3 regions of the Nocardia sp. NPDC050378 genome follow, and region 3 is predicted to be linked to each of the others. Evidence: riboswitches for the same ligand, from Rfam matches in the RefSeq annotation. Region 3 holds a riboswitch; each other region holds the start of a gene.

Evidence for each region. A riboswitch is a leader RNA that binds a small molecule or an ion and turns the genes downstream of it on or off. The one in region 3 is predicted to bind cobalamin.
Region 1: another riboswitch for cobalamin. It lies ahead of AB0I35_RS26175 (iron ABC transporter permease); the one in region 3 lies ahead of AB0I35_RS29405 (ABC transporter substrate-binding protein).
Region 2: another riboswitch for cobalamin. It lies ahead of cobN (cobaltochelatase subunit CobN); the one in region 3 lies ahead of AB0I35_RS29405 (ABC transporter substrate-binding protein).

The regions. Positions count from the first base shown of each region.
Region 1 is NZ_JBFAKI010000016.1:6,526-9,793, reverse strand. It holds gene AB0I35_RS26185 (ABC transporter permease) at 1-434, opposite strand, end outside; gene AB0I35_RS26180 (ABC transporter substrate-binding protein) at 434-1,525, opposite strand; cobalamin riboswitch at 1,608-1,731, shown strand; gene AB0I35_RS26175 (iron ABC transporter permease) at 1,764-2,795, shown strand; gene AB0I35_RS26170 (ABC transporter ATP-binding protein) at 2,792-3,268, shown strand, end outside.
Region 2 is NZ_JBFAKI010000007.1:298,552-301,819, forward strand. It holds gene cobN (cobaltochelatase subunit CobN) at 1-1,527, opposite strand, end outside; cobalamin riboswitch at 1,561-1,687, opposite strand; gene AB0I35_RS18700 (multidrug efflux SMR transporter) at 1,709-2,065, opposite strand; gene AB0I35_RS18705 (SMR family transporter) at 2,107-2,427, opposite strand; gene AB0I35_RS18710 (MarR family transcriptional regulator) at 2,500-2,967, opposite strand; gene AB0I35_RS18715 (MerR family transcriptional regulator) at 3,020-3,268, opposite strand, start outside.
Region 3 is NZ_JBFAKI010000021.1:77,597-80,864, forward strand. It holds gene metE (5-methyltetrahydropteroyltriglutamate--homocysteine S-methyltransferase) at 1-772, opposite strand, end outside; cobalamin riboswitch at 935-1,140, opposite strand; cobalamin riboswitch at 1,295-1,464, shown strand; gene AB0I35_RS29405 (ABC transporter substrate-binding protein) at 1,479-3,056, shown strand; gene AB0I35_RS29410 (ABC transporter permease) at 3,067-3,268, shown strand, end outside.

The DNA of each region.
Region 1 (3,268 bases), on a different contig from region 3:
ATGAACAGCGGGATCAGCGCCAACGTCGGAATGGCGCGTTTGATCTGCACCGGGCCGTCGACCAGCGCCTCCCCGATTCGGCTCAACCCGGCGATCAGCGCCAGCACCACCCCGATCACCACACCGAGCACCAGCCCGATCACCGCCCGTTGCAGCGAGGTGAGCAGATTGGACTGCAGTCGCCCGTCCGCGATCAACTCCCCCGCCGTCCGCGCGACCGTCCACGGTGCGGGCAATGTCTCGGGATCGAGTGCACCCGTGGCCGATCCGACGACCCACGCGCCGACGAGTAACGCCGGACCGAGCGCGAAACCGAACGGAATGGGCTTGCCGGGGCCGAGCCTTCGCTTACCGCGTCCACGCGGAGCCAATTCGGGTTCGCCGGTCCGGTGTGCCCGTACGCGCCGCAACACACCGGCTTCGAGGGTCGCCATCAGCTCACCGCCCCGGCGAAGGCCGCGCCGCTCGCGGTGACGGCCTCGGTGACCGCCGCGTCGAAACGCAGGTCGAAACCGTCGGCGGCGGTGATCTTCCTCGGCAACTCACCGGCGGCATCGATCGCGTCGATCGTGCTCTGCTGACGCGCGACCAGCCGCTGGTCCAGGTGCGGGAACGTATAGGTGCCGAGCGACTCCACGATTCGCCGCGCGTCGTCGGGGCTCACCTTCTGGTTGCGCACGTAGTACGCCTCGGCCCATTCGGCACTGTGGGTGTTGGTCCAGTGCCATGCCCGCACGAACGCGCCGACCAGGGCCCGGGTCGCGGCCGCCTTCGCCGGATCCTGCACCACGGCACGTCGCGCGTACACATAGGCGAGCCCGCTGTAGATGCCGCTCGTCTCCGAATCCGGGATCAGCGACGTGCCGGGAGTGCGCAGCAACCTGGTCACATTCGGTTCGATCAGCGGCGCCACCTCGACCTGTCCGGTGCGCACCGCGTCGAGGAACTCCGCGAGCTGCAACCGGATCAATTGCACGTCACCGGTTTTCAGACCCGCCTTGCTCAGCGCCTTCAACACCGCCGCCTGCTGGGCGGTGCCCTCGGCGTAGGCGATCTTGCGCCCCTTCAACTCCGTGAGCTTCGTGATCGACAAGCCCGGGGCGACAGCGAGTTTCAGCGCCTGCGGATTGGTCTGGTACGAGCCGACGATCGGCACGTCCTGTCCCGCCGCGAGTGCGTGGATCGGCGGTACGTCACCGACCTGGCCCACATCGGCCGCGCCGGCCCGGAAGGCCTCCAGGATCGCGGGCCCGCCGACGAAATTCGCGAACTCGATCTTGAACGGCAGCTTGTCCAGCTCACCCGAGAGCCGGAGCGCGTGCTGTAACCGCTCCTGCTGGTCGGCGACCACGAGGGTGGTGCCCGGCGGAACATCGGTCGGCAGCGGTGCGTCGGGGGTGCCGAGTGGTTTGTCGTCGCCGCCCGCGCACCCGGTCAGGCCGAGAGTCGCAGCGGTGGCCACCGCGAGGAAGGCGGCGGTGACGCGGCCACGCAGGCCGTGCGCAGAGGTGTTCGGTCGGTACATACCCGGATTCAAGCAACCGGACAAACCGGCGAACACCCTTTGCCTTACCGTGAGCCGAACCCGGCGCTGTGCCGGCACCCGGTGCCACGCTACAGTCGGTGGGTCATCCCCGGTGGGTGCGGGAATCCGGTGCAATTCCGGGACGGTCGCGCCACTGTGATCGCCTCACGGCGAAAGTCAGACCTCCCTCGCCGGGCACCCTCTGAAAGGGCCGCGCCTTGCCTCTGGAGAAGCCGCGATGATCCGTGCACGGATCTCGCTCGCACTACCCGTGCTCGCGGTGTTGCTGCTGGTCGCCATGATCGCCGCCACCGGTTTCGGCGCGGAGACCGTTCCGGTGCGCGCGGTGCTCGACACTCTCGGCGCCCGGCTCACCGGAACTACCCCCACCGACCCCGGCATCGACACCATCGTCTGGCAGCTGCGCGTCCCGCGCACCATCCTCGCCGCCGTGGTCGGTGCCGGTCTCGCGGTGGCGGGCGCCGCGATGCAGACCCTGGTCCGCAACCCGCTCGCCGACCCCTACCTGCTCGGTGTCTCCTCCGGCGCGGCCGTCGGCGCGGCGGCCGTCATCACCTCCGGCCTGTTCGCGGGGGCGGGCATATGGGCGTTGTCCGGTGGTGCGTTGGCCGGCGCTTTCGGTGCGGCGACCCTCGTATTCCTCATCGCCCTGGCGCAGGGCGGACTCACCCCGTTGCGGCTGGTGCTCACCGGTACCGTGCTCGGCTCGGCCTTCGCCGCGTGCAGCAGCTACCTGGTGTTCCGCAGCACCGATCCCGCCGCCGCCGAATCGGTGCTGTTCTGGCTGCTCGGCAGCCTCGCGGGCGCGGACTGGTCGACCCTTGCCCTCCCGCTGATCGTCGTCGCGCTCTGTGCCACGATCCTGGTCGCGATCGCGGGTTGGCTCGACGCCCTCACCCTGGGCGCCGACACCGCCTCCTCCCTCGGCGTACCGGTGACCGGCCTGCGGATCGGGTTGTTCGTGCTGCTCGCGGTGCTCGTCGGTGTGCTGGTGGCGGTGTCGGGTGGGATCGGTTTCGTCGGCCTGGTCGTCCCGCATGCCGCGCGCATGATCGTCGGCCCACGACATCGTGATCTGCTGCCCGCCTGCGCGCTGTGCGGGGCACTGTTCCTGGTGGTCGCCGATGCCGCCACCCGGGTGCTGGTGCGCCCCACCGAGATTCCGGTCGGTGTCCTCACCGGCCTCATCGGCGCCCCCACCTTCCTGCTGCTGATGGGCAGGCGCCGCTACCGATTCGGCACCTCATGAACGACGAACATCCGCTGAGCCCGCAGACCCACCGACCCGACACGCATTCGCCCGACGAGCCGCAGGCATTCGGACCGAACCCGCGCTCCGGCGCCGAACCGCACACATCCAGACCGGAAACGCCTGCCACCGAGCCACTTCCCCTCGCAGCTGGCCGCATCCGTGTGCACGACCTCTCTTGCGCGATCGGTCGACGCATCGTTGTCGAAGGTGTCGACTTCTCGATCGAGCCGGGCGAAACCATCGGGATCGTCGGGCCCAACGGCAGCGGCAAGACCACCCTGCTGCGCACCTTGTCCGGCGTGCACAGGCCGCGTTCGGGCCGGGTACTCGTCGACGACGAGGTCCTGCACGAGCTGCGCCCCCGCCGCCGCGCCGCGACCGTCGCCCTGGTGGCGCAGGACGAGATCCCACCCGACGACATGCTGGTCGGCGAGGTCGTCGCGCTCGGCCTCACGCCGTATCTCCCGCCG
Region 2 (3,268 bases), on a different contig from region 3:
ACCGTCGGCCGACGACAGCCACCGGTAGGCCGCCAGGTAGTGGTGGCTCGGCGGCAGATCGGGATCGTGGTAGATGGCGACCGGGTTCTCCCCGAAACCGCGCGGCGGCTGCACCATCAGCACCACATTGCCGAAACGCAGTGCGGCGATGACGATCTCGCCCTTCGGGTCGGCCGAACGGTCCACATACAGTTCGCCCGGCGGCGGCCCCCACGCCTCGACCACGGCTTCGCGCAGGTCGGCGGGCAGCGACTCGAACCATCGGGTGTAGACGGTCGCGCCGATGCGGATCGGATTGCCCTCGAGCTGTTCGGCGCTGAGCCAGTCGGGATCCTGGCCGCCCGCCGCGATCAGGGCGTGGATCAGGGCGTCACCGTCGCCTTCGGCGAGGCCGGGAATCTCGGCGATGTCGCCGAGGTCGTAACCGGCGGAACGCATTTCGGTGAGCAGCCGGATGGCGCTCGCCGGGGTGTCGAGGCCGACGGCGTTGCCGATGCGCGCGTGCTTGGTCGGGTAGGCCGACAGCATGAGCGCGATCCGCTTGTCGCCGTTGGGAATATGACGCAGGCGGGCGTGACGCACCGCGATCCCGGCGACGCGGGCGGCGCGTTCGGGATCGGGGACATAGGTGGACAGACCGTCCTCGTCGAACTCCTTGAACGAGAACGGCACCGTGATGATGCGCCCGTCGAACTCCGGGACCGCCACCTGGGTGGCGACATCGAGCGGGGACAGGCCGTCGTCGTTGGCCTCCCACTGGGCGCGCGGGCTGGTCAGGCACAGGCCCTGCAGGATCGGCACGTCGAGGGCGGCCAGCGCGGCCACGTCCCAGGCCTCGTCGTCGCCACCGGCCGACGCGGTGGCGGGCTTGCTGCCGCCCGCGGCGAGCACGGTGACCACCAGGGCGTCGGCCCGGCCGAGGAGGGTGAGCAGTTCCGGCTCGGCGGTCCGCAGCGACGCCGCGTACACAGGCAGGGCGCGCGCACCCTTGGCTTCGATGGCCGTGCACAGGGCGTCGACGTAGCCGGTGTTGCCCGCCAGGTGCTGGGCGCGGTAGTAGACGACGGCGACCGTGGGGGCGTGCGGTTCGAGGATGCGCGCCGAGCGTTCGAGCTCACCCCAGGTCGGCAGCTGGACCGGCGGCTCGAATCCGTGACCGGTGAGCAACACCGTGTCGGACAGGAAGTTGTAGAGCTGACGCAGGTTGTCGGCACCACCCGCGGCGAGATAGTTGTGGGCGTCGGCGGCGACACCGACCGGCACGGTGGAACATTCCATCAGTTCCGCGTCGGGTGCGATCTCGCCGCCGAGGGCGACCATCGGAATGCCGCTGGCCCGCACCGCGTCCAGGCCCTCTTCCCAGGCGCGTTTGCCGCCGAGGATACGCACGATCACCAGGTCGACGCCGTCGAGCAGCTGCCCGAGATCCTCGACCAGCAGCCGGGCGGGGTTGCCCCACCGGTACTCGGCGCCGCTCGCGCGGGCGCTCAGCAGGTCGGTGTCGGAGGTGGACAGCAGCAGGATCACAGGGTGAGACCTTCCTCGGGTTGACGCGCCCATCGGGTTGCGGTGCTCGCCGGAGAGGGTCTGGCTGTTCACAGTGGCGCGACCGCACCGGATTTCCACCGGTTTCCTCGACGCCCGCCGAGCAAGTCGATGGTACTGGCCCGGCCGCGCCCGCAACTTTCCAGCCCGCGTCCGGGGTCGCTCAGGCGGCTTCGGCGCGGTCGGCGAGTTTGAGCCAGACCACTCCCGCGATCACCACGGCGAGCCAGAACGCTTTGAGCGGCGTGAGCGTTTCCTCGAAGAACACCGGTCCGAGGAGTGCGGCGCCGACCGCGCCGATGCCCGCCCAGACGGCATAGCCGATGCCCACGTCGATCGTTCTCAGCGCGACGCTGAGGGCGAACAGGGTGAGAAGGAAGAAGACGATCGCCACCAGCGACCAGGTGAGCACGGTGAAACCGTGGCTGCCGCCGACGGCGAGGGCGTATCCGACTTCGAAGGCGCCGGCGAGGAGCAGGACGAGCCAGGCGGTGGCGGGAGTGCGGTTGTGGGTGAACATTGTTCGGCCTTTCGGTGAGAAGTGGTCGGGGACGAGGTTGCTCAGGCGCCGCTGCTGAGCTGCAGGCCGACGACACCGCCGATGACGATCACGATGCCGACCGCCTTGCGCCAGTCGACTCGCTGGCCGAACAGCACCGCGCCGAGAGCGACGATTCCGACACCGGCCAGGGAGGTCCAGATCGCGTAGCCGGCGCCGACGTCGAAGGTGAGCAGCGCCAGGCTCAGGAAGTAGGTCGCGATCGCGCCGCTGACCAGGGTGGCGACGGTCCATCGAATGTCGGTGAAACCCTTCGCTTTTCCGGCCGCCAGAGCGACGGTGACCTCGAAGACGACGGCGATGGCGAGGTAGAGCCAGTTCACGATAATACCTTTCTATGGATGTACATACATATATATGCCGAGCGGAAGACCTCTGCGGCATGTCAGGTCAGTTCAGGAGTCCCGGTTCCCCGTTCGGCGCGCGAGCAGCGCGTCGAACATCGGTGACAGCTCTTCGGCGTCGTCGAGCAGACGTTCCAGCTGGAGCTGGAAGGGTTCGCGCGCGTCCCTGACCAGCACCTCCCCCTCCTCGGTGATCACGGCGTACACACCGCGCCCGTCCTCCGAACACAAGTCCCGCCGCGTGAACCCTCTTGCCTCGAGCCGCCCCAGCAATCGGGTCACCGAACTCTGATTCAACCCGATCCGATGGGCCAGCTCGCTGACCCGGATCTCCTTGTCCGGCGCGGCGGCAAGCTGCCGGAGCGCGTGGTACTCGGTGAGGCCGATGCCGTGGTGCAGCGTCAGCCATTTGCCGAGACCCGAATCGACGGTCGCGACAAGAGCGGAAGCACGAAACCAGCCCTCGACCGGGTCGCCGACCGAGGGGGTTCCCCTTTCCGTAAGTTCATGCTTGTGCATGCACTTAACGTAGCGGTGAACCTGCCGGGCCACAACCCGGCAGGTCGAGCGATCAAGGGGCCGGTTCGCAGGGCATGGCGAGGGTCCGGAGGTCGCCGTCGTCGGCGGAGCGGATGTGGGCGGGGAGGTCGGGGACGGACAGGTCGAGCATGATGTCGGGGCCGATCGCGCCCGCGACGGCCGGGTAGAGGGTGGTTACGGCGAAGTGGACGCTGATCGGTGGGCCGGAGACCGTCGCACGCAGCTCGGTGGGCGGGTTCGGCGTGCCGTCCTGGGTCGACGCGTCCGGGCTCGGCACCGA
Region 3 (3,268 bases):
CTGCGATCTCGGCGAGTGCGGCGCCGGCGTGGCCGAAATAGGTGGCGACGAGGATCGCGGGCCGGGCGGTGGACGAGGCGAGCTCGGTGTAGGTGGCGCGGACGGCGGCCAGCTCGGCGTCGTCGAGATCGGTGACGAGGATCGGCTCGTCGATCTGGACCCACTCCACCCCGGCGTCGGCCAGACGAGTGAGCAGGTCACGGTAGAGCGGCACGAGCTCGGCGAGGCGGTCCAGCGGCGCGCCTGCGGCGTGCTTGGCCAGCTTCAGGAAGGTGAGCGGTCCGATGACGACCGGTCTGGCCGGAATCCCCAGAGTCGCGGCTTCGGCGAGCTCGGCGAACAACTTGTCCGGATTCAGGGAAAACTCTGTCGCCGAGTCGATTTCGGGCACGAGGTAGTGGTAGTTGGTGTCGAACCACTTGGTCATCTCGAGCGGGGCGATCGTGTCGGTGCCGCGTGCGGCGGCGAAGTACCGGTCGAGCGGGTCGGCGATGTCGGCGACGCGAGCGGGCAGCGCGCCCAACAGCACGGCGGTGTCGAGCACCTGGTCGTAGTAGGAGAACGTGCCCACGGGGATCGAGTCGAGGCCTGCGGCGGAGAGGCCGGTCAGGTCGCTGCGGCGCAGTTCGCGGGCGACGGTGTGCAGGTGCTCGGCGTCGGCCGTGCCTGCCCAGTAGGCCTCGGTGGCGCGTTTGAGTTCACGGTTCGGCCCGACGCGGGGGAGTCCGAGAACGGTTGCGGTGAAGAAGCTGGATGAAACGGACATGGTCATCGTCTCCGGTGCGGATGCGGATAGCCCTGGCCTGTCACGGGTAGCACCGACCGCCGACCGCGCGGGGGCGTGCGAGGCGAGCTCACGCGCCCGTTCCGGTGAGTCCGGCGGGTCGCTTGTCGGTCTGTGCGCCCAATCCTCGAGGCGAAGGCCGCCGGACACGGCGTGTCCGGCACAGCGGGCAGGTCTTCGGACTCGCGGGCACCGGCCTGATTCGGCCGACCTAGTGGCCGTCGCTTCCCAGGCGGATGCCCAGTGCTCGTTGACGGCGGTCGTTCCCACTCACCGCTGCGGGACAGTCCCGGATTCCCACCGGGTTCCCTCTCGCCGGACACCGGTATTCCGGTGTCCGGTTTCGACACGATCACCGGAGTTCGGGGCTCCGACTCCGCACGGTGAACGTGAACCAGCTGCGCCGACCATCTTAGGCCAAGGAACTCCACCGACAATGGTGAAGCACGTCATCGGCAAACGCGGCAGTCGCCGTGCGCCGCATGTCGGGGAGGTGCGACGGGAGGCCACGGTAAGGTCTGACCCGGGCGTAGGGAACACCGGTGCGAATCCGGGGCTGTCCCGCAACTGTCACCGAGGAGCGATCCGCCGATTCATGGCCACGACCTACCCAGGTTGGAAGGCCGGTGGGGAGCGTCGATCCGGGAGCCAGGATACCTGCGCCCGCGTATCGGGATCACCCACGAGGATGGCTATGGACAACTCCACATCGGCACGGTCAGGTTTCGGCCGTCGCACCTTCCTGCTCGCCGGCGCGCTCACGCTCGGCGCGATCGCGACCGGCTGCGGTTCGCCGGGCAGTCCATCGGGCGCTGCGCTGGGTCCGCCGCGGCCTGGCGGTCGTCTGCGATCAGTGATCGCGGGCCGTTCGGCGAGCGCGGACGTGCTCGACCCGCATCAGGCCGGTAGTTCGGCGGGCGGGGCGGTGTCGAAGAACGTCTGGGACAAGCTCGTCGCCTACAACAACGACCTCACCCTGCGCTACCGCCTCGCGCAGTCGCTCGAACCCAACGCCGACGGCAGCGAGTGGCGGATCACTCTGCGCCCCGGCGTGGTTTTCAGCGACGGCACCCCACTGACCTCGCGCGATGTGCTCTGGAGCTTCGAGCGGATGCTCGACCCGGCCAAGAGCTCGTCGGGGGATCTCGCCGCGGTCGACATGTCGCGCACCCGCGCCGACGGCGACCTCGCCGTGGTGGTCGCCATGAAAACACCGCTGGCCGACTTCGGTTCGGTGCTGGCGGGCTGGTACTGCTACATCGTCAAGGACGGCACGGGCACCATCGACGGCTCGGAACTGCCCGTCGGCACCGGGCCGTTCGCGCTGGTGCGGTGGTCGCCCGGTGACCGCACCCTGTTGCGCCGCAACGAGCGTTACTGGGACGGACCGGTGTATCTCGACGAGGTGGAGATCATCCAGATCGCCGAGACCGAAGCGCGTGTGAACGCCTTCCTGTCCGGGGAGGCCGAAGTGGCACACGAGATCTCGTACCTGCAGGCGAGCACCTTGGCCGACGATCCGAACGTCACGGTGGTCGTGCCACCGGCCGGATTGATGGGTGCGTTCCAAATGCGAGTGGACACAGCGCCGTTCGACGATCCGCGAGTACGGCAGGCGATGCGGTTGGCGGTGGACCGCGAGGCCATGGTGGAGTCGGTGTATTACGGATACGCCGAGGTCGGCAACGACATCTACGGCAAAGGCGCCCCGTTCTATCACGACACGCTGCCGCAACGGTCCTACGATCCGCAGCGTGCGCGTGAGCTTTTGCGCGCGGCGGGGCACGAGCAGCTGACCGTGACGCTGCCGACCGCCGACGGCTCACCGGGCATGCTCGAATCGGCGACACTGTTCGCCGAGCAGGCCAAAGCCGCCGGTATCACGATCAAGTTGGAGTCGGTACCTGCCGACACCTACTTCTCGCAGGTCAGCGGTAAGGCTCCGCTCAGTCATGTCGGCTGGTGGAACTACAGTCTCGACTACTTCTACGGCCAGACCATGACCAGCGACTCACCGAGCAACGGCACCGGCTGGCGGCGCCCGGACTGGGATGCCGAGTTCGCGCAGGCGCGTGCGGCGATGGACCCGGTTCGGCGCGCCGAACTGTATCGCGAACTGCAAGAACAACTCTGGAACGAAGGCGGCTACATCCTCTTCAGCTTCGCCAAGCGGCCCGACGCGGCGAAGAACTTCGTGGGTGGTGTTCGCGACGGTGTGCCCGGCACCGACGACTGGGCGAACTACGCGACCACCTGGCTGGCCGAGCAATGACCCGCCGGTCGTGATCGCCTACACCGCACGGCGCGTCGTCGGCGGGCTCGGTGTGCTCTGTGCTGTCGCGCTGGTGGTTTTCACGCTGTTCGAGGTACTGGACTCGGACGCGGCGACGGTGATCCTCTCGCGCACCGGCGGTGGCGCCCCCACTCCCGAGCAACTCGCCGCGTTGCGCGCCGAGCTCGGCCTCGACCGTCCGGCTCCGGTGC